DNA from 2 places in the Solibacillus sp. FSL R7-0682 genome. Region 2 is predicted to be linked to the other one. Evidence: riboswitches for the same ligand, from Rfam matches in the RefSeq annotation. Region 2 holds a riboswitch; the other holds the start of a gene.
What was found. Region 2 has a riboswitch for S-adenosylmethionine ahead of MKZ17_RS04480 (methionine ABC transporter ATP-binding protein). Riboswitches for the same ligand answer to the same signal wherever they lie in the genome.
Positions count from the first base shown of each region.

Region 1: another riboswitch for S-adenosylmethionine. It lies ahead of MKZ17_RS01075 (methionine ABC transporter ATP-binding protein); the one in region 2 lies ahead of MKZ17_RS04480 (methionine ABC transporter ATP-binding protein).

Region 1 is NZ_JBBOUI010000001.1:198,538-210,615, reverse strand. Features, by position in the region: gene ahpC (alkyl hydroperoxide reductase subunit C) at 239-802, opposite strand; gene MKZ17_RS01100 (GNAT family N-acetyltransferase) at 1,222-1,767, opposite strand; gene MKZ17_RS01095 (hypothetical protein) at 1,893-2,015, opposite strand; gene MKZ17_RS01090 (hypothetical protein) at 2,030-2,152, opposite strand; gene MKZ17_RS01085 (glutathione peroxidase) at 2,673-3,218, shown strand; gene MKZ17_RS01080 (DUF948 domain-containing protein) at 3,319-3,723, opposite strand; SAM riboswitch class I at 4,057-4,156, shown strand; gene MKZ17_RS01075 (methionine ABC transporter ATP-binding protein) at 4,269-5,294, shown strand; gene MKZ17_RS01070 (methionine ABC transporter permease) at 5,284-5,946, shown strand; gene MKZ17_RS01065 (MetQ/NlpA family ABC transporter substrate-binding protein) at 5,959-6,813, shown strand; gene MKZ17_RS01060 (M20 family metallopeptidase) at 6,829-8,034, shown strand; gene MKZ17_RS01055 (hypothetical protein) at 8,074-8,430, opposite strand; gene MKZ17_RS01050 (phospholipid phosphatase) at 8,517-9,173, opposite strand; gene MKZ17_RS01045 (NAD(P)/FAD-dependent oxidoreductase) at 9,320-10,534, shown strand; gene MKZ17_RS01040 (M20 metallopeptidase family protein) at 10,761-11,948, shown strand; partial or broken gene MKZ17_RS01035 (YhgE/Pip domain-containing protein) at 12,050-12,078, opposite strand, start outside.
Region 2 is NZ_JBBOUI010000001.1:890,263-902,340, reverse strand. Features, by position in the region: gene gltB (glutamate synthase large subunit) at 1-3,288, opposite strand, end outside; gene MKZ17_RS04495 (LysR family transcriptional regulator) at 3,407-4,309, shown strand; gene MKZ17_RS04490 (MetQ/NlpA family ABC transporter substrate-binding protein) at 4,368-5,174, opposite strand; gene MKZ17_RS04485 (methionine ABC transporter permease) at 5,339-6,007, opposite strand; gene MKZ17_RS04480 (methionine ABC transporter ATP-binding protein) at 6,000-7,028, opposite strand; SAM riboswitch class I at 7,194-7,301, opposite strand; gene MKZ17_RS04475 (thioredoxin family protein) at 7,363-7,665, opposite strand; gene MKZ17_RS04470 (toprim domain-containing protein) at 7,673-7,999, opposite strand; gene gcvH (glycine cleavage system protein GcvH) at 8,131-8,511, opposite strand; gene MKZ17_RS04460 (arsenate reductase family protein) at 8,592-8,948, opposite strand; gene MKZ17_RS04455 (acyl-CoA dehydrogenase family protein) at 9,055-10,836, opposite strand; gene MKZ17_RS04450 (acetyl-CoA C-acetyltransferase) at 10,879-12,051, opposite strand.

The DNA of each region.
Region 1 (12,078 bases), 690 kb from region 2:
GTTTCTTGTTGTTTGAAACGATAGAGAGTTTATCGTTAGAAAGATACACCTTCCACATAAAACCGGAAAAGAATTTTCTTCCTTATGTCGAAGAGAAATTACGTTTCCCTTTCTACAATACTGCGTTCTTCCGTAATGAATTAAAAACAGAGCGACAAAAATCAATCGGTGAAGATTGTTCTTTGTCGCCCCTGTTTGCTATTTAAAGTGTTTCCACTTCGCGTTCGTTCGCTAAAACTTAGATTTTACCTACTAAGTCTAGACTTGGTGTTAATGTTTCGCCGCCTTCTTGCCATTTAGCTGGGCAAACTTCACCTGGATTGTTACGTACGTATTGAGCTGCTTTAATTTTGTTAACTAAAGTCGATGCATCACGACCGATACCACCAGCGTTGATTTCGTAAGCTTGTACAATACCATCTGGATCGATGATGAATGTTCCACGCTCTGCTAAACCATCTTCTTCATTTAACACGTCAAATGCCTTAGAAATAACGTGTGATGGATCACCAATCATAATGTACTCAATTTTACCGATTGCATCAGAAGTGTCATGCCAAGCTTTATGAGTGAAGTGAGTGTCAGTAGATACTGAGTAAACTTCAACCCCTAAAGATTTTAATGTAGCATATTCGTTTTGTAAGTCTTCTAATTCAGTTGGGCAAACGAAAGTAAAATCTGCCGGATAGAAGCATACCACTGACCATTGTCCTTTGAAGTTTTCTGAAGATACGTCGATAAACTCACCTTTTTGATAAGCTTTCGCGTTAAATTCTGCAATTTCTTTACCGATTAAAGCCATTATATTTTTCCTCCTTAAAGTTCCAAGTACCTAACTTATAATTATTATAAAATAATTATAATTACCATTAAAATTATCTTATAATATACAACTCCCGTCAACTGTTTGGAACAAGTGAATAATACTAATATCCCCACATTGGAAAATCAACAATCCCTTTCAAACCCTTTCATTCAAAACGATTTTTTACAAAAAATAAACAAAACTAATATAATTTTATACATAATAAAGAATTATTTTGAATTAACATTATTGAAAAATCACAAGAAGTAAATGCATTTATGTTTTTTATTTTCATTAAAAAAGAAAGAATTCTACATACTACAATAGAATTCTCTCCCTCTAAAATATTTGTTTGTTCTCATTTATCATGTTTTGAAGTTAAAAATCTCTACCTATTCTATCTACAAGCGAGATATTTATTTATTTTCCCATTCTTCTGCAAGCATCCCGTAAACTGCATGATCTACATAATGATTATATAACCACTCAGCGCTACGTATTGTTCCTTCGTAGACGTAACCTAATCGTTCCGGAACACTTCGACTTTTTTTGTTCTCGATTGCAGCTCGAATTTCAACCTTATTCATATTAAATTCATCAAAGGCTATATTTGTCAGCCCTTTAGCAACACGTGTCATAATACCGTTTCCTTGATAAGATTCGCCTAACCAATAACCAATATATGCTGTTTTGTTTCCCCAGTTCAATTGGTTAAATCCTGCAATTCCTACAATCTCTCCCCTATACAAAATCGCTGTATTTAATCCGTTGTTTTCTGCAAAAAGCTTCATTGAAAATTTCACATAGTTTTCTGTATCATATACGGTGTTCGTTGAATCGAGCCAAGGTAACCATTCACGTAAATAAGTTCGAGACTGTTCTGTTAATTCAAAAATTCTCGGTGCATCTAGAAGCGTAACTAATTTTAATGATAGTTCTTCATCAATTGAGTATGTAAACATATTTTCCCCTCCAGAATTTTTAATGATTATTGTACCATATAAATCTACCAAAAATTTGAATTTTTACTTAAAGCGGAAATAATATAAAATGAACAAACAAAAAACAGTAGCAGGGCTACTGTTTTTTAGTTCGTATATGATAATACAGCATTCGAATATTTGGCTAATTCTTGTGTTGCTTCATTTTTTGTATTGTACTCGAACATACGAATATCGTTTCGATTATTGAAAACAGTAATGATCCACATATTTTTTGCTCCTTTTATTTTGTATATGATAATACGGCATTTTTATATTTGGCTAATTCTTTTGCCGCTTCTGCTTTTGTTGTGTATTCAAACATACGAATATCATTTTGATTATTAAATACTGTCACTACCCACATGGTTCATTTCTCCTTTGATTTCAAATTTTCATTATAAAATCGTTCATTCCCCACTGACTTTTGCAACTTGTTATATAACATCTTATTCCTCTCTCATTCTACTCCGATTTTTTTTAAATAAAAGAGATATTTGTTGGTTTTCACAATGTGTTCATAATTAAAACGCTTTCTTTGAACACTTTGTGACATCAATGTTTTTTAAGGAATAACCGTATTTCAGAAAAGCAAATCGTTAAGTAGCAACTTTTGTTATATAACAGAATAAAGCGTTTTCTCTTTTACTTTTATAGTAAGGAGAGATGTAGGGAGTAATTTTTTAAATTAGTTGAGTAAATATGAATGAGGAAAAATAATTAATTACTAGCTATCTCGTTTTTGCCATCGTAGTAATCAAACTCTTTGAATTTTAAGATTGATTAAAATTTGAAGCGTTTACTCTTCTAGTTAAGGCGAAATTCTGGAAACTATATAATTACGCCTATATAATTAATATAAAATAACTTTATATAGGAGAATGCTCATGAGTATATATAATTACTTAATTAAAAAACCAAATGGTGAAATTTTATCAATGGAAACATACCGTGATAAAGCAATGCTAATCGTTAATACTGCTAGTGAGTGTCAATTTACTTATCAATACGAGGATATGCAAAAGCTATATGAAAAATATAAAACAAGCGGCCTAGAGATTTTATCGTTCCCTTGTAATCAATTTGGCAATCAAAACCCTGAAGATGGCCAAACTTCTGCTTCAAAATGTAAACTTCAATTCGGTGTACAATACCCTATTTTCGAAAAAATTGAAGTGAACGGTAATGCTACTCACCCACTTTTCAATTATTTAAAGCATAAAGTAGATTGCCCTCCTTTTGCGCAACAGACGATGCAACAAAAAATGCTATTTAATCATATTCAAGAAAACTTCCCTGACTATTTAATCGGGCGTAATATTCGTTGGAACTTCACAAAGTTTTTAGTTGATAAAAAAGGTAAGGTTATTCAACGCTTTGAGCCAGATACATCTATGCTTGATATCGAATTGGCAATCGAACAATTACTTTAAGTACATAAAGAGCATCTAGAAAAAGCGGAAGCAATCTAGTTTAATTACCCTTTTCAAAAGTGTGAAAGGGCACTCCAATTGTAGAATGCCCTTTCCACCACTACTGAGCTTTGCGATTTATAAATTTCATCGCGGTATTTATCCATTGCTCTGTCTGTGCCTGTTTTTCTGAATCTGTATTTAACTGCCTTACAATTGCCGTTGTTGCAGCTTGTGAAGATTCGCTTACTTTATTTAATACGGTACTCGTCTCTTTTACAGATTGAATAACCAATTGAATGGTTTCCTTTTTATTATCAATGTCCTTTTTTATCCGATCCATTGTCACTGTTAGCGCTACAGTTTGTGTTTGTATACCCTCCAACTGCTTTTGAATGCCCTGAACATGTGTTAAAAGTACTTTGATTGTATTTCTTAACGGGACTACAACTATAGCCAAGCATCCTACAAATACTACGACCGCGAGTATCAAAACAATAATTGCAGCTAATAACCATGCATTCATTAGAAAACCTCCCATTTACAACATTTTATTTCCTTTATCTTATTACAACTACCCTAAAAATGGCTAATGTACCCTTTAAGGATGTGTTTATTTATAAATTTTTTTACTACATTAATCATTATTTTTTGTACAAAAATTTTTAAAAACTATTATTTGAAATAAGGGTTTCTTCTTACTTATATAACCGCATAAATTTGGATAAAACAGCATTTCCATTACTTGTTTTCAGAAAAAAAGTTTTACTCGGAAAAATTAAAATATTTTTATTTTTATATTGACAACCAGTTTACTAGGCTTTAAGATTAGGGACATATTAAACGCAACTAAATATTTTTCTTATCAAGAGAGATGGAGGGACAGGCCCTTTGAAGTCTCGGCAACAGCTATTATGCAATGTGCCAAATCCTGCAAGTGCAAACTTGGAAGATAAGATCAAAAGCGGTGAAAATTGTCCTTTCAACCTTTCGTATCTTATTTTTTATGATGCGGAAGGTTTTTTATTTTTCAACAATAACTTTAGTAGCGGAATGAAAGTAGGTTTTAATATGATTGAATTTTCAAATGTATCCAAAGTATTTAAAGCGAAAGATCGGGACGTACATGCAGTAAAAGACGTTAACTTAACGGTCAATCAAGGCGATATTTTTGGCATTATCGGATTTAGTGGCGCTGGGAAAAGTACCCTGCTTCGTCTCGTCAATTTACTTGAAAAGCCTTCAACAGGCTCCATCAAAGTCCAAGGTATTGACTTAGCGACGATATCCCAAAAAGATCTTCGTCAATTGCGCCGACGTATTGGGATGATTTTTCAAAACTTTAATCTAATGACGTCACGTACTGTCGCAGGAAATATTGGCTATCCATTAAAACTAGCTGGGGCCCCAAAAGCTGAAATTGAACGACGAACAGCGGAACTATTGAAATTCGTTGGCTTATCTGAAAAAGCAAAAGACTACCCTGAACAGTTATCAGGGGGGCAAAAGCAACGTGTCGGCATCGCCCGCGCACTTGCGACGAATCCGGATATTTTAATTTGTGATGAAGCAACTTCTGCACTCGATCCGGAAACGACTGCCGATATATTAAAACTATTAAAGCAAGTAAATCAAGAACTCGGAATTACGGTTTTATTAATTACACATGAAATGCATGTTATCCAATCGATTTGTAATCGCGTTGCGGTCATGGAAAAGGGGCAAGTCATTGAGGAGGGGGAAGTATATGAGGTATTTACACAACCACAGCATCCAACTACACAGCGCTTTATTCAATCCGTACACCAAGACATTCCGTCCGAGCAAATATTAAAAGAATGGCAACAGTCTGGTGGTCAGCATTTATATCGTATCTTATTTAAAGGCTCATTAACCCATAACCCGCTACTTTCTGAAATCACCCAAAAGCATCAAGTACCCTTCAACATTATTTACGGTTCTGTACGAGAGCTCCAAAATAAAATGTTCGGGAACTTACTTATTTCCTTCCAAGGGAATGATGCACAGGTGAAACAAGTGATCAACGAGCTTTCACAGCGAGTAGAAGTAGAGGAGGTTATTTTAAATGAAGGTTGATTGGAATACATTTTGGCCAAGAATTATTGAAGCAACTGGCGAAACGCTCTACATGGTTATTTTAACGCTTATTTTTGGCTCTATTCTTGGTATAACAATAGGTTTACTTTTATTTGTAACACGAGAAAATAATATTTTGGAAAGTAAAATTACATACACTGTGCTGAATATTTTAATCAACATTATTCGCCCGATTCCATTTCTTATTTTCTTAGTTGCGCTATCTCCTCTAACTCGAATCGTTATGGGGACAACAATTGGAACAACTGCAGCTGTTTTCCCTATGACGATTGCAGCCGCCTTTGGAATTGCGCGCATTGTTGAAACAAACTTAATTAGTATCGATCCAGGTGTTATTGAAGCGGCAAAAGCGATGGGGGCAAGTCCACTGCAAATTATTTTTACGGTATTAATTCCGGAAGCGTTAGGTCCCCTTATTTTAGGTTTAACCTTCGTCACAATCAGCTTAATCGACTTCTCTGCTATTGCAGGAACAGTTGGCGGCGGTGGTTTAGGTCACATTGCAATCACCTATGGTTATCAGCGATTTGACGGTAGCGTCATGATAGTGACAGTTATTATATTAATTATTCTTGTACAGCTAGCTCAGTGGTTAGGTAACTTCTTAGCAAAAAAAATATTAAGACGATAGGAGAAAAATAACATGAAAAAATTATTATTATCAGCAGTAACAGCCGTATCAGCCTTTACATTAGCAGCTTGTGGAGGCAACGAAAATGAAGTCGTAAAAATTGGTGTAAATGGTGCAGACGGTGCACAGTGGCCGATTTTAGAAGAGAAGTTAGAAAAAGAAGGTATCGAAATTGAATTGGTTGAATTTGCCGACTATACATTACCAAATAATGCATTAGCACAAGGCGAAGTCGACTTAAACGCCTTTCAACACATTTCATTTTTAGCAAGTTATGTCAACGAAAGTGGCAATGATTTAATTCCATTAGGCTCAACTGTGTTTGCCCCACTTGGCTTATATTCAGAAAAAATTAAAGATATAAAGGAAATAAAAGAAGGTGACAAAATTGCCATCCCTGATGATCCTTCTAACCAAGCACGTGCATTGCGCCTATTAGAATCAGCAGGCTTTATCCAATTAGCAGAGGACTTCGGGTTATTCGGAGATCCATCAAAAATTACTGCCAACAAACTAAACTTAGATATCATTCCAATGACCGCACAGCAAACACCACACGTTTTACCTGATGTTGTAGCTGCTGTTATCAATAACGGAATCGCTGGACAAGCGGGTTTAAATCCTGGTGAGGATCCAATTTACCGAGAGCTAGCTGAAGATGAAAGTGTTTTCCCTTACGTGAATATCATTGCTGGACGAGCAGAAGATAAGGACAATGAAGTATATCAAAAAATTATTGAGCTCTATCACACAGAGGAAATTGAAAAAGCAATTCACGATGATACAAAGGGTGGTCAAATCATGACGGTCCTATCAGATGGTGAACTACAACAAACTTTCGAAGATTTAAAAGTACAATCAAAATAACGAGGGGGAATTATCATGTCAGTTACAGTTGAAAGCAAATCAGTTATTGCACAATCCGTCTATCAAAATAAAGAGGCTTACATCACCGTAAGTAAAGCAATACACGCAAATCCTGAAATCGGAAATCAAGAAGTTTTCGCTAGCGAGCAGCTAGTAAAAGTTTTACGCGAGGCAAACTTTATAGTAGATACAGCTGTAGCGGGCCATGAAACTTCCTTCTATGCACATAAAGATAGCGGTAAACCCGGCCCAACCATTGCCTATTTAGCAGAATACGACGCTTTACCCGGTCTTGGTCATGCATGTGGTCATAATATTATTGGTGTCACAAGTATTGCGGCAGCTATTGCCCTTGCAGAGACAATTGATACGGTAGGTGGTAAAGTAATTGTGCTAGGTACACCAGCTGAAGAAGGTGGCCCTAATGGTAGTGCAAAAGGTAGTTTCGTTCGTCATGGTTTCCTTAAAAATGTTGATATTGCGATGATGCTCCACCCTTCTGGCAAAACAGGCGTGACAAATGAATCTCTTGCAGTAGATCCCCTAGATTTTCACTTTTACGGAAAAGCAGCACACGCTTCTGCTTCTCCAGACAAAGGAATTAACGCATTAGATGCAGTGATTCAATTATTCAACAGCATTAATGCTTTGCGTCAACACGTGCCGTCGGATGTTCGTATTCATGGTATTATTACACATGGTGGGGATGCACCAAATATCGTCCCTGACTATGCATCCGCACGCTTTTATATTCGTGCTACTTCTTGGTCAAAAACAGAGGAAGTATCAAATAAAATCCGTCAAATTGCAGAAGGTGCAGCACTTGCTACTGGTGCAACAGTAAAAGTGGAACGCTTCCAAAATGAAGTTAAGGACCTTGTTGTGAACGAAGTAATAGACCGCATATTAGCTGAAAAATTATCTACGCTTGGAGAAGACGTACACCCACGTGGTCACCGTTCTCCTGGCTCAACAGACGCTGGAAATATAAGCTATGAAGTGCCGACCTCACATGGCTATATTAAAATTGGCACAGATGATTTAGTCGCTCATACAAATGAGTTCCGTGATGCTGCCAACTCTGATAAAGGTTATGAAGCACTGATTACAGGTGCTATCGCTCTTGCGGAAACAGGCTTTGCGTTTTTACAATCTCCTAAGCTTGTAAAAGAAGCAAAAGCAACTCACCAACAAGCATTAAAGGCGAAAGCACTTCTATAATTAAACAATTTTTTAAATTATTAAAAGCTTAGCACTGCGCTAAGCTTTTAATAATTTTATTTCGATATTTTTATTATATTTTTTCAGTAGTTCTAACACTTCATTCAATTTCGCAAGCTCATCCTTTTCTACCATAAACGCATTTTCATCGTGCTGGGCTACATAAGAGCTACTAAGATACTCCTCATTTTCTTTCGTAATAAATCGTACATAGCCAAAAGTAATGCCTGATTCTTTATAATCAATGCGAATCAACTCGTCAAAGGCAATCGTCTTCTTACGCGGTTTAGCTCTAGTAATAATCCACCATTTCTCACCATTATAATCAATCGCCACTTCATTTTTATCGACCTCTACTTTATATCCACCAAATAATTTAAAACTATATGTCTTCATTTGTTAAACTCCATTTCAAAACGTCATTACTTAAATTATACGAACTTTACCGCTAAAATTCTAATTTCTACCGTTATAAATGAGTGTTAATTATATAAGTAGGATTTATTCGAAAAATGAATAGCTGTTAACATGAGCATTATAATTAAAAACAGTTCAAATGCGTTTGTAATAGCGTTACTTCCAACATCTATTGGTATAGCACTCCCTAAACTCATTACGACCGTACCAACTAGCATCCACCACCATTCTACCTTCCACCATAACGCTATAGATGCAAACAGCAATGCTACAAGTACAATTACGATCATCGGCGGTGGACCAGAAGCTTCTTGTGTCGATACATAGCTCAGTACACCATATGCATCTTGAATTGCTAACCGAAGTCCATGTAATTCTACAAAATACTCAGCAATTATTGCGACGATGGTCAAGCTACTATACAAATAGAGCATCCAGTTTTTTTGTGCCAGATGAATACCTGCTTCCCTCAAAATAAAGTAAGAAAACAAGATAAGGGTTGGTGTAAATAAAGCATGAAGCCAATATCGCCCGTAGTTCAGTAGCTCCAATAGCTCCCCTCCCCCAATTAAATGACCAACAGCTAAAACCCCATTATCATAAATTAATGCAATGACCACTAAAAATAAAATGGCCGAAGCGGTTTTTTTATGTCTCTTTACCCCCCAAATTAACACGAATATATATAGCAATGTAAATACACCAAAAAGGATTGGATCCAAAATCATTCCTCCCATTTCTGTTATTTCTTTTTATTACCCTTTTTTACATTTTATTAAGAATTTTTATCAAAAATAAAATAATTAACAAGTGATTATATCTCCAAAAATTCGGGGAAAAACATAGAAAAGTTTTGAGGAGGATAAAAATGAACTTACACAGTGGAACATTATTTTGGCCAACTACTTTTTCTAAACCAACTCATATAAACCCTCCTATTAAACCCCACTATGATGCGCTTATAGTCGGAGGTGGCATGAGTGGAGTTCTTACTGCAAAAGCATTACTAGATGAAGGACTTCAAGTCGCATTGATTGAAAGAAATGAAATCGGTTCAGGGAGCACATTAGCTAATACAGGTCTATTACAATATTCCAACGATATTCAGCTACATGAATTAGCCGACTTAATTGGTGAGCAAGATGCAGTTACATTTTATAAATTTTGCTATGAAGCCGTAGATTCTATAGAAGAAATTGCTTTAACATTACCAAGTCACGCAGATTTTATTCGAAGACCTAGCATTTGTTTTGCAAGTAAGAAGATGGATGTAAAAAAATTAGAAAAAGAGTGTAAAACATTGATTAAACATGGTTTCCCTGCAGAATATTGGAATGGCATCGTCACAAAAAAAAGACTACCATTCGAAACCGAAGCCGTACTTTTTACAGAAAATGATGCAGAAATTAATCCTTATAAATTTGTGGTTAGCTTAACAGAGCAATTAAAAACACGCGGTCTAGATGTTTTTGAACAAACGATTGTCAATATTATTGAAGACGAAGAAACCCATGTAGTCGTACACACAATTGAGGGAGTTTTTACAGCAAAAAGGATGATTTACACAACGGGCTATGAAAGACTGCCTTATGGAAGGATGAAGGGGACTGATGTTAATCGTTCTTATGCCATCGTAACAGAGCCACAAACTAGAGAAATGGATTGGTTTGAAAATGCCCTCATTTGGGAAACTGCCCGTCCTTACATTTATATGAGAAAAACAATTGATAATAGAATTATTATCGGTGGATTAGATGAAGGGAATGCAACCCCTTCTAATAGCGAAAGTAAAATTGACCATATGGGGCAACTATTACTGAATCGGTTACATGAACTTTTGCCCGGTGAATCTTTTGAAGCACCTTATAAATATTGTGCATCATTCGGTGAATCCGTCGATCATTTACCGTTTATCGGTGAACATCCGAGTAAACCGAATCACTTTTATTTACTTGGATATGGGGGAAATGGCACGGTTTATAGTATGCTCGGCTCAAAAATCTTAGCCGATTTAATTATGAATCGACCGAATGATGCTGCACGAATTGTGACACTCGACCGAAAGCATGGAATAAAGGAATAAGAAATATGCATGAGTGAAATCATTTCACTTATGCGTATTTTTTATTTTATTGAAAAGTATTCCGTAAAACGAAATATTGAGTTATAATTACCGTTAATTATCTAAATATACAGAATTTTTATACTTATTTGTATTTTAAAAGGAATATCGTACTTCTTAGGAATAACTACTCATATAAATTAATAGCATTTTCTAAATTCATTATTTAACACAAGGAGTGGATTGAATGACTTTAAAAGAAAGTTTACATGTGGATTTACAGGCAAATTACACGGTTATGGTGGAGTTACGGAGACATTTACATATGTATCCAGAGCTATCCTTCCAAGAAGTCAATACACCCAAGCTCATTGCGGAAAAGCTTACTTCTTATGGCATCGAAGTAAAGGAAAAAGTCGGAGGAAATGGAGTTGTTGGTTATTTAAAAGGCGCTTTTGATGGGCCAACAATTGCCTTACGTGCAGATTTTGATGCTTTGCCAATTCAAGATGAAAAGGATGTTCCATACAAGTCTAAAATAGATGGTGTAAGTCATGCATGCGGACATGACATCCATACTGCAGCACTTCTTGGTTTGGCAAAAACACTTTCATCCTTCCGTGATTCATTACACGGTAATATTGTATTTATTCACCAATTTGCGGAAGAATCCGCTCCAGGCGGTGCCATTTCCATGGTGAAAGACGGTTGCCTCGACGGTGTCGATTACGTTTATGGTGCACACGTTTCATCAATAAGCCCACTCGGTACAGCATTATTTTGTGAAGGCTATTCGATGGCAGCTGCAGACTTCTTTAAAGTTACGATTCAAGGCCGTGGAGGACATGGGGCTTCCCCACATGAAACTGTTGATCCGATTGTGGCCGCAGCACAGTTTGTATTTGGCGTACAACCAATCGTTAGTCGAAATACAGACCCTCTTCAATCTGCTGTTATTACAGTGGGTAAAATTGAGAGCGGCACAGCAAACAATGTCATCCCAGATACGGCATTTTTAACTGGAACAGTTCGTACCTTTAATCCAGACGTGCGTAATTTAATTGAACAAAAGCTCATAAATCTATGCAAGGCAATCGAAATTCAATACGATGCAAAGCTTGATTTTACTTATACACGCGGCTACGATGCTGTATATAATCATCCTTCTGAAACGAAGATATTACGTGATGCCGTTGCGCAAAACTTATCACACCTAGTTACAATGGATGTTCCTCCACGCATGGGTGCAGAGGATTTCACTTATTACCTACAAGAAAGACCCGGTACCTTCTTCTTCGTCGGCGGAGGTAATTCAGAAATTAATGCGACGTATCCGCATCACCATCCAAAATTTGATGTCGATGAAAAATCGATGGTGCATATTGGAGAGGTCTTTTTACAAGCACTAAAATTACACGGTATCATCCAAGAATAAGAACAAAAGAGTTAGTGTGTCTATCCACCCTAATTGTAAATAAGCACAATTACATGACAGGCGACTAGAGGAAGCGCATTCCTTCTAATCGCCTTTTTATTTTAAGCCTCTTCTTGTTCTTTCACTTTAT
Region 2 (12,078 bases):
GAATTCTTCAGCTCCTAATAATGCTGCCATAATAACATCTTTACCTGTCATTAGCTTTCCATCCGTCTCTAAAATAACGCGGTCCCTTAAGCCATTTAACATTAATGTTTGATGAGCTTCTGCTAATCCTAGCTCCCACGGTAAACCTGTATGCTTAATCGACGTCTTCGGGGATGCACCTGTACCACCGTCATATCCTGAAATAACGATTACATCAGCAGCACCCTTCGCCACACCCGCTGCAATCGTACCAACGCCTGCTTTTGCGACAAGCTTTACTGAAATGCGAGCATAACGGTTTGCATTTTTTAAATCATGAATCAATTCCGCCATATCCTCGATCGAATAAATATCATGATGTGGTGGTGGTGAAATTAAACCAACGCCAGGTGTCGAGCCACGTACTTCTGCTACCCAAGGATATACTTTATTGCCCGGTAATTGACCACCTTCACCTGGCTTCGCTCCTTGTGCCATTTTGATTTGAAGTTCATCAGCATTAACTAAATAATGCGATTTTACGCCAAAACGACCTGATGCGATTTGCTTTATTGCTGAACGCTTACTATCACCATTAGTTTCTGGTGTAAATCGAGCAGGATCTTCCCCACCTTCACCAGAATTTGAACGTGCACCTAATTTATTCATCGCAATTGCCAATGTTTCATGCGCTTCTTTCGATAAAGAACCAAATGACATCGCACCTGATTTGAATCGTTTAACAATTGACTCAACTGATTCAACCTCTTCCATCGGTAAACGACGTTCTGCCTTTTTAAACTCAAAAAGATTTCGTAAAAAACCAATTCTCTCTTCATTAGCCATTTCAGCAAACATGCGATATAGACCATAATCATTTTTGCGTGTCGCCCATTGCAAGGTATGAATTGTTTTTGGATTGAAAGCATGATGTTCACCGTCAGCACGCCATTGGAAATCTGACCCTGATTGAAGCTCCGGATTCATTGACAATACAGCTGCCTCATGGCGTCGTGTCGCTTCCTCGCCAATTGTCGCTAAATCAATGCCATCTATTTGAGAAGCTGTACCTGTAAAATATTCTTCAATAACAGTCTTTGAAATACCTACCGCCTCAAATACTTGTGCGCCACGATAAGATTGTACAGTTGAAATCCCCATTTTTGACATGACCTTCACAACACCATCTGCCGCTCCTTTGCGGAATTTTTGTATGGCCTTTTCATAAGCAATGTCTAAATGATCCTTTTCAATTGCTTCTGCAATCGTTGCATATGCTAAATACGGATGAATGGCATCAACACCAAAGCCGATTAATGCAGCAAAATGATGTACCTCACGAACTTCACCACTATTCACAACGATACTTACTTTTGTTCGTAAGCCAATTCGTACCAAATATTGGTGGATTGCACTAGCCGCAAGTAAAACTGGTATTGTAAGTTGTTTTGCATCCTCTACATAATCCGATAACACTAAAATCGTTTTACCACCAAAAATTGCCGCTTCTGCCTCTGCTTTAATTCGATTTAATTCACTTTCTAAATTTTCAGTAAATAATAAAGAAATTTCAGCTACTTCAAAATCTTCTTCTTTATTATTTATTAATTGCTCATACTCAGCAGTCGTTAACACTGGTGTATTTAAAATTATCCTACGCGCATTTTGAGCTGTTGGATGTAATAAATCACCTTCTGCCCCTAAAAGCGTCATTGTCGACGTTACAACATGTTCACGAATCGAATCAATTGGTGGATTTGTTACTTGTGCGAAAAGCTGCTTAAAGTAATTAAATAATGATTGTGGTCGCTCAGATAATACAGCAAGCGGTGAGTCGTTCCCCATCGAGCCTAGCGGATCTTTTCCTTCTTTAGCTAATGGCACAATATATTTTTGAACGTCTTCATATGTGTAGCCGTGAATTTTTTGACGTAATGTAATATCTGTTACCTCTGCAAGCTTTTCTACTTTTGTTTCAAGCTTTAGCATATTTTCTTCCAACCACGTTGCATACGGCTGTGCAGCTGCCATTTCTGATTTCAACTCTTCATCTGAAATGATTCGTCCTTGCTCTAAATCGATTAGAAGCATACGCCCTGGGCTTAAACGGTCTTTATATAAAATATCTTCCTCTGCGTAATCAACAACACCCGTTTCTGATGAGAAAATGACATGGTCATCTTTCGTTACATACAAACGTCCTGGACGTAATCCGTTGCGATCTAAAATTGCACCGATTTGTTTCCCATCGGTGAAGCAAATGGCTGTCGGACCATCCCATGGTTCCATTAAACTTGCGTGATATTGATAAAATGCTTTGCGGTCTTCCTCGATGCGTGGATTTTCTGTCCATGGCTCTGGAATCATCATCATAGCTGTTTGTGCTGGAGTACGACCTGCTAACACGAAAAACTCAAAGGCGTTATCAAGCATTGAAGAGTCTGAACCCGTTGTATCAATAATTGGTAGTAATTTTTCTAGATCATCACCAAATGCTTCCGATACAAATTGCTGTTCACGGGCACGCATCCAATTAATATTGCCTCGTAATGTGTTAATTTCACCGTTATGAATAATATAACGATTTGGGTGCGCACGCTTCCAAGATGGGAATGTGTTTGTTGAATAACGGGAGTGTACAAGGGCTAAAGCAGATACGAAGCTTTCATCCTGTAAATCAATATAAAAGTCACTAACTTCTTCCGGGGCAAGTAATCCTTTAAAAACCATTGTCTGGCTTGACATACTAGGAATGTATAATTCATATCCTTGTTCGTTTGCCCAATGCTCTAACTGCTTACGGATTACATATAATTTTCGCTCAAATGCTTTGCCATCGCTTTCTGTTGATTTGATAAATACTTGACGTACAACAGGTGCACTCGATTGAGCGATATCACTTAAGTTTTCTTTATTTGTTGGAGCTGTTCTCCAGCCGATCAATTGTTGACCTTCTCCAGTAATCAGCTCGTTCATTTTTTGTTCAATTTTTTGTGATTGTACTCCATTTTCCGTTAAAAATAATTGACCTACACCGTACTTTCCCTTTTCAGGTAAATCTAACTCGGGACAGTTTAATTTGAAGAAGGCATCTGGAATTTGTACCATTAGTCCTGCGCCGTCGCCCGTTTTACCGTCTCCCCCACGTCCTGCACGGTGTTCTAAGCGACATAACATTTCTAAACCGTTTTTCACGATGGCATGTGATGCGATACCTTTCATATTGGCATACATTCCTATCCCACATGCGTCATGTTCGAATTCCGGATTGTATAGTCCTTGTGCTTTAGGTAACTGGTGAAAACTCATTATAATTCCCCCTCATTCTTTCAATAACGTATTTACATTTTAAAGTTTTCGAAATAATATAAACAATATATAGTTTGGATAGGAACAATCTACTTTTTAGATAAATGGGGTGTAACTAGTGGAATTACGACAATTACGTTACTTTGTCGAGGTAGCTGAACGGGAGCATATTTCGGAGGCAGCAGAGCATTTACACGTTGCCCAGTCTGCAATTAGCCGTCAAATTGCCAACCTAGAAGAAGAGCTTGGAGCACCACTTTTCGAGCGAGTTGGACGTAACGTCAAACTCACACCGATTGGGAAAACTTTTTTAGAACACAGCATTGCCGCTCTCAAGGCTATTGATTTTGCTGCAAAGCAAGTTGAAGAGTATTTAGACCCAGCAAAAGGGACAATTAAAGTCGGCTTCCCAACGAGCTTAGCAAGCTATGTTCTGCCGACTGTTATTTCAGCATTTAAAAAAGAGTACCCTGAGGTTTCTTTCCATTTACGCCAAGGATCGTATAAATATTTAATTGAAGCGGTAAAGAATCGCGAATTAAATTTAGCGTTACTCGGTCCATTACCTCCAAAAGATGAAACAATTGATACGACTGTTCTATTCAGCGAAAACATTCATGCTTTACTTCCAGCGACACATCCACTTGCAAAAAAAGAGAGTATTAACTTAATTGATTTACGAAATGATGATTTTGTACTATTCCCGGAAGGGTTTATTTTACAAAAGGTAGCAGTAGATGCATGTCGTTCAGTTGGATTTGTTCCAAATATTACATCTGAAGGCGAAGATATGGACGCTTTAAAAGGGTTAGTTGCTGCTGGAATTGGGGTAACACTTTTACCTGAAAGCTCTCTTTACGACTCTACACCGCGCATGACGGTTAAAGTACCTATCGCAACACCTGTCATCCGTAGAAATGTCGGAATTATTGCACCAACAACAAGAGAACTCGCACCATCTGAACAAGTATTTGTAGATTTTGTTTCTAAATTCTACTCGCGACTTACACGATTCCAATAAAAAAATCCCGATTTTTGATATTCAATCAAAAGTCGGGATTTTTTAGTTATTTTAGTTATTATTTTTCAACTGGAACTACCGAACCGCCCCACTCTTTTAAAATGAAATCTTGAATTTCTTTTGAGTGTAACGCTTCAACTAATGCTTTAATTTCTTTCGAATCTTCATCACCAGATTGTACTGCAATAATGTTGACATATGGTGAAGATTCACTTGATTCGATTGCAATCGAATCCTCTAATGGATTAATGCCATTATCGATGGCGAAGTTTGAATTGATTAATACTGCATCGCCCTCTTCGTTTTCATACATTTGTACTAACATTTCAGCAGCTGTATCGTAATCAAATACAAAGTTTTTCGGGTTTTCTACAATATCAGATAACTCTGCTTTTGTTTTATCAATACCATCAGCTAATTTAATTAAACCTTCTGTTTCAAGTAATGAAAGCATACGGCCATGGTCCGCTACTGAGTTTGAAAGTAAAATTGTTGCACCTTCAGGAAGTTCCTCTAAAGATTTATACTTTTTAGAATAAATACCGATTGGCTCGATGTGAATTTCCCCAGCATTTACAAAGTCATACCCAAAGTCAGCTTTTTGAGCTTCAAAATATGGAATGTGTTGGAAGTAGTTCGCATCTAAATCACCAGATTCTAAATCCTGGTTTGGTAATACGTAATCTGTATATGGTTCGATTTTTAACTCGATACCTTGCTCTTCTAAAATTGGTTTCACTTTTTCTAATATAACTGCGTGCGGAGTGTTCGATGCACCTACTACTAATTTTTCATCTTCCCCACCACATGCTGCAAGTGCAAAAACTGAAGCACCTAAAATAACGCTTGATAATAATTTTTTCATTGTTTTACCCTACCTTATTTTTAAATTTTTGATTTAGTTTTACGAAACATTTTTTATATTCAGTAAATTCTCCGTGAAGACGCGCCACTAATTAAGTGTGCGTCTATTTTTTAAATACAAAAGCTTCAAAACTAAATCAGTATAATTACGGCCTGCGCCTCTAACTATCGCTTGTCTACCTTTGTTGTAATAAAATCTCCGATGTATTGAATAATAAATACCACGACTAAAATTAAGATCGTCGCCATTAATGTTACGTCAGTACGGTTTCTCTGGAAACCATCTAAGAATGCCAGGTTTCCTAAACCACCTGCACCGATAATTCCAGCCATTGCTGTATAGCCTACTAATGCAACGGCTGTAACAGTAATCCCTGAAATTAGAGCAGGTAAGCTTTCTGGAATTAGCACTTTCCAAATGATTGTTGACGTTTTCGCACCCATTGATCGTGCCGCTTCAATAACTCCTTTATCAATTTCTCGGAGTGCGATTAATACCATACGAGCATAGAATGGTGCAGCACCAATAATTAATGCAGGTAATGCTGCATTCGCACCACGAATTGTTCCTAGAAGGAACTTTGTGAATGGAATTAATAAAATGATTAAAACGATAAATGGAATCGAACGGAAAATATTTACTATTGATCCAGTTAAAAAGTGTGCGGCTTTGTTCGCCCACAACTGATTGTCACTCGTTAAAAAGAGAACAATTCCGATAATAATCCCTAACACGAATGTAATGACCGTAGCAATTGTTGTCATATACAATGTTTCGTATGTTGCCTCCATCATTTTACCCCAGTCAACATTCGGAAATAATTGCTCAAGCATGCTCAATCACCTCCGTTTGAATTTCATGTTGCGCTAAAACATTTAATGCGGCAGTCACTTGATCTGGAGTACCGTCAATATGAATGTATAGAGTACCTAATGAACCACTAGTTGTTGTTGAAATTTTACCGTGAACAATATTTACGACAATATCAAATTGCTTAATGATTTGTGAAATAACAGGTTGCTCTGTCGTTTGACCAACGAAGCTTAATTTTACAATCTTACCAGATGGATGATTCGCTAAAATATGCTCGATGGAAGCTTGCATTTCTTGTGTTTCCCCTGATGCTTGTGATACAAAGTTTTTCGTAATTGGTGCTTGAGGCTGTTGGAATACTTGAAGAACATCCCCTTGCTCAACTACCTTACCGGCTTCCATAACAGCGACACGATGGCATATTTTCCGAATAACATGCATCTCATGGGTAATTAGAACAATCGTTAAGCCGATTTTTTTATTAATGTCTAACAGTAACTCTAATATTGATTCCGTTGTTTCTGGATCAAGTGCTGATGTCGCTTCATCACACAATAAGACTTCTGGATTGTTGGCAAGTGCTCTTGCTATTCCGACACGTTGCTTTTGCCCACCCGATAGCTGTGATGGGTAAGCTTTACCGCGGCCAGATAAACCTACAAGCTCAATTAATTCTTCTACACGCTTTGCACGTGCTTCTTTTGGTACTCCAGCAATTTCTAATGGAAATGCAATATTCTCCTCAACTGTACGAGACCAAAGTAAATTAAAATGCTGAAAAATCATGCTAATCTTTTGTCGCGCTTCACGTAGAGTAGTTCCGGAAGCCTTCGAAATATCTTGGCCGTTGACAATAACTGAACCGGTAGTTGGCTTTTCTAACCCATTTAACAGGCGAATCATTGTACTTTTACCGGCACCACTATAACCGATAATGCCAAATATTTCTCCATTTTTAATCGATAAGTTTACATTATCTACTGCTTTAAGCTCGCCGCTTTTCGTCTTGTAAACTTTCGTTATATTTTGTATATCAATCATTGTTTAAACTCCTTTAATCTGAAATAACCAACCAGTTATTTTCAAAACATTCCTGCACATTTCGCATCTTCGAAATCGAACAAAGGCGTTAAAAGCGCCATCTAACAATAAAAAACCTCTCTACAAAGACAAGTAGAAAGGTTTTCACATATACGCTGAACCGTTCTCTCATCTCTCAAAGATAATCTTTGTGTGAATTGGCACCTTTTCATTAAATATAATGCTGGTTGCCGGGCTTCATAGGGCACTTCCCTCCACCACTCTTTATAAGAGTAACGCTATTAAGTTTATTTATTATGAATGTTACTTTATCATGGTAAACTGCATACGTCAATTATTTTTTTAATATTTCATACAAAAAAGGTACGGATTGAAATGCATATATCTTTTCTGTAATTTGACCATCTTCTGAAATAATTAAGCAAGGTACGCTTTCAATTTTCAATTCGTAAGCTAATTGCTCCATATAATTGATATTTGTCATACCTAATGGAAAATCCGGTAATAATTGCTCAATTACTTCTAACATTTTTTTTGCTACACCACATGTGCCACACATTGGTGTATAAATATATAAGGCTGTTTTCCGATGTTGCTGGATTTGTTGTTCCCATACTTCTTTCGTCCACTGTTCCATCTTGATGTCATCCTTCTTTAATAATAAATTTCGCATCTTTAAGAAGCTTAATTAAAACTTTGGTTGGTGTTTCGGCTACTTCTCGAAATTGAAATGGAATAATTAAATGTTGCGCCTCTGAATAGACGCGGTTCATGAGCTTACGTAATTTTTCACCATTTCGATCTGCATCAAACATCGTCACCATTTCATAATGCTCATATGGTTCTAATAATTCAATTAAATCGTCTTCACTAATTGTACCATTTGTACAAAGAATCTCTACTTGTTCATTAAAAAGCGGGGTAATTTTTAGCTTATCTGAACGTCCCTCAACGATAATACATTTTTCCATTGTGAGCCTCCTTCATAGCTTCTCTAATACTAAGAGCATACCATATGACTCATTATTAAGAATCCTCGCCTATTTTATATTATAAAAAAAACGCTAAAACCTGATCACTCAGATTTTAGCGCAAAAATTAATTATTGTTCGATTAATTCCGCATAAGCGTCAGCATCCATTAAATCTTCTACTTCTGCTTCTACCGATAATTCTACTGTAATCATCCATGCCGTGCCGTATGGAGATTCATTAACGTATTCTGGGTTGTCTGAAAGTTCTTCATTAATAGCTACTACAGTACCTGATACAGGCGCGTATAGTTCAGAAACTGTTTTTACAGACTCAACGCTACCGAATGGCTGGTCTTTTGCAATCTCGTCACCTACTTCTGGTAACTCAACGAATACGATGTCACCTAATTCAGATTGAGCGAAATCAGTAATTCCGATTGTAGCTTTGCCGTCTTCAATTTTTACCCACTCGTGCTCTTTTGTATAACGTAATTCTTTTGGTGTGCTCATGAGAAAACCTCCAAGTAATATGTAGTACATTCATGTTCAGTTTGCCATATTTCGTTCGGAAATTCAACAAGAATAGCGCTTTATTTCCAAGTTTCCGAGAAGTCAGACTCCTTAAATCCTAATGTTAATTTATTACCATCTGTAACGATAGGTCGTTTAATTAACATCCCGTCTGATGCAAGTAATGTTAATTGCTCGTCCTCAGACATATTCGCTAGCTTATCTTTTAAGCCAAGCTCACGGTACTTTTGACCAGATGTATTAAAGAATTTTTTCAATGGCAAGCCACTTGCTTCATAATATGCTTTTAATTGCTCTTTAGAAGGTGTTTGCTCGACAAGATGAATGTTTTCGTATTGGACCCCATTTTCGTCTAACCATTTTTGAGCTTTTTTACAAGTTGTACATTTTGGATATTGAATCAATTGAATTGTCATGCTGGTACTCCTTTTTATCGTGAACTTTCTTCTTATTGTAACGGATTCGCTAGCACAACGCAAAATCGGATGCAGCGTCCTGCACCCGATTTTTTTTTAGTAACTATTAAACTACATACTTTTCAGCTTCAATTAGTTTTGCCGAAGCTTCACGCTTTTTCGGAATTAAGTTGTAAGGGTTGCTACGAGTTAATTTACGTAACGCTGATAAGATCATACGACCATTATCTCCTTCAACTGAAGCAAGTAATGTTTCTTTTGCTTCTTTTTCGATTTCTGCAAATGCTTCTTGACAGAAAATTTGTGTGTATAGAATTTTTTGTGCTGCTTTTTCTTCACCGTCACGCTCAATTGCTTTTTGCGTACGGATTACTGCAGATTCCATTGCATATAATTGGTTTGCAATGTTGGCGATATTCACTAGTACTTCTTGTTCTTGATCTAACTTGGCACCAAATCTTTGTGCCGCTGCACCAGCTACAAGAACAGCAATCTTCTTCGCGTTTTTCACTAAATATTTCTCTTGCTCTAATGCCGCTTCACCAATTTCCTCAGGCATTAACATTAATAGCTCATTTTGTAACTCTTGAGCAACTTGTAATAATGGTAACTCACCTTTAAGTGCTTTTTTCATGAATGTACCAGGTACGATCATACGGTTGATTTCGTTTGTACCCTCAAAAATACGGTTAATACGTGAGTCGCGGTAAATACGTTCTACCTCATACTCTGCCATGAAGCCGTAACCACCATGTAATTGCACTGCTTCATCCGCTACAAAGTCTAATGTTTCAGAACCAAATACTTTTGCAATTGAACATTCGATTGCATATTCAGCAATTGCAGCAGCAACTGATTTACCATCTTTTTGTTCGTCATCAGATAGCTGACTTAAGCGGTCCTCAAAGTAACCAACAGTTCGGTAATTTAATGACTCAGATGCGTAAATATGTGACGCCATTGTCGCAATTTTTTCTTTTGTTAAGTTGAAATCAGATAACTTTGTTTTAAATTGTTGACGTTGATTTGTGTAAGCAACAGCAAGCTCAAATGCACGTTTAGATGCACCTACTGTACCTACCCCTAGTTTGTAACGTCCGATATTTAAAATGTTGAATGCGATTACGTGACCACGACCTACTTCACCAAGTAAGTTTTCAACTGGAATCTCTGCATCTTCTAAAATTAAAGTACGAGTAGAAGACGATTTAATGCCCATTTTCTTCTCTTCTGGACCTACAGAAACACCTGGGTAAGAGCGCTCTACAATAAATGCAGTGAATTTCTCGCCGTCAATTTTTGCATAAACTACAAATACATCAGCGAAACCAGCATTTGTAATCCATTGCTTTTCACCGTTTAAAATGTAGTGTGTTCCAGCATCATTTAATTTTGCAGTAGTTTTTGCACCTAATGCATCAGAACCTGAACCCGGCTCAGTTAGTGCATATGCTGCGATTAACTCACCAGAAGCCAATTTTGGTAAGTAGTGCGATTTTTGCTCATGATTACCGAATAATACGATTGGTAAAGAACCAATCCCTACATGGGCACCATGTGTAATGGAGAAGCCACCAGCTGGTGACATTTTTTCAGCGATTAATGCTGACGAAATTTTGTCTAAGCCTAAGCCTTCATATTCTTCTGGCACATCCGCAGCTAATAAACCTAACTCACCCGCAGTTTTTAATAAACGTACTGAATGTTCGAATTCATGATGCTCTAAGTTTTCAATCACAGGTACGACTTCATTTTGTACATACTCTTGTGTTGTTTGAGCAATCATTTTTTGCTCATCAGTAAAGTCTTCTGGTGTAATTACGCGATTGATTTCTACGTCCTCAATTAAGAAGCCGCCACCTTTAATAATGCTTTTTGTTTGTTCCATAATAAATTCCTCCCTAAGGTCTTTGTAATCTGTTTATAAAAGTTAAAGTACTTCAAATACTCCAGCTGCGCCCATTCCGCCGCCGATACACATTGTTACAACACCGTACTTACCGCCACGTCGTTTTAACTCATTAATTAATTTGACAGTTAAAATAGCACCTGTTGCGCCAAGTGGGTGACCTAATGCGATAGCACCACCGTTTACATTCACTTTATCCATATCAATTCCTAACTCACGAACAACTTGGATTGATTGAGATGCGAATGCTTCGTTAATTTCCCAAAGGTCTACTTCATCTTGTGTAATCCCCGCAATTTCTAATGCTTTTGGAACTGCTACAATTGGACCGATTCCCATTACTTCTGGTGGTACACCACCAACTGCAAAGCCTAAAAATTTTGCAAGTGGTTGAATGCCTTGCTTTTCAGCCTCTTCACGGTCCATAACTAGCACCGCTGCTGCTCCGTCAGATGTTTGTGAAGCGTTACCAGCTGTTACTGATCCTTTCACGTTAAATGCTGGGCGTAACTTCGCTAAACCTTCTAGTGAAGTACCTGGACGTACGCCTTCATCTGTATCAAAGGTAGTTTTCTTCTCTTGTAATTTATTATTTTCGTCCACATAGTACTCCGTCACTTCTATTGGAACGATTTCGTCTTTAAATTTTCCTTCTTTAATCGCCTTTTCAGCTAATTCATGAGAACGTACTGCAAATGCATCTTGATCTTCACGCGTAACGTTGTAGCGATTTGCTACTTCTTCTGCTGTATGCCCCATACCGATATAGTATTGAGGTGCCTCCTCGGCTAATTTTGGATTTAAGCGCACTGTGTTACCAGTCATCGGAATCATACTCATAGATTCAGTACCACCTGCAACGATTGCTTTTGAGTGACCAAGCATGATGCGCTCGGCAGCATATGCAATTGTTTGTAAACCTGATGAACAGAAGCGGTTTACTGTTAATGCTGGTGTTGTATCAGGTAATCCTGCTAGTGCTCCAACTAAACGTGCAACGTTCATTCCTTGCTCTGCTTCTGGCATCGCACATCCCATAATTAAATCATCAATCGGACCTTCATAGCCCGCACGCTTTAACGTTTCCTTAACTACTACTGCACCAAAATCATCTGGACGTGTATTGGCTAGTGTCCCTTTTTTTGCACGTCCGATTGGTGTTCTCGCTCCTGCAACGATAACGGCTTCACGCATAATGATGTTTCCCCCTTGTAATCGCTA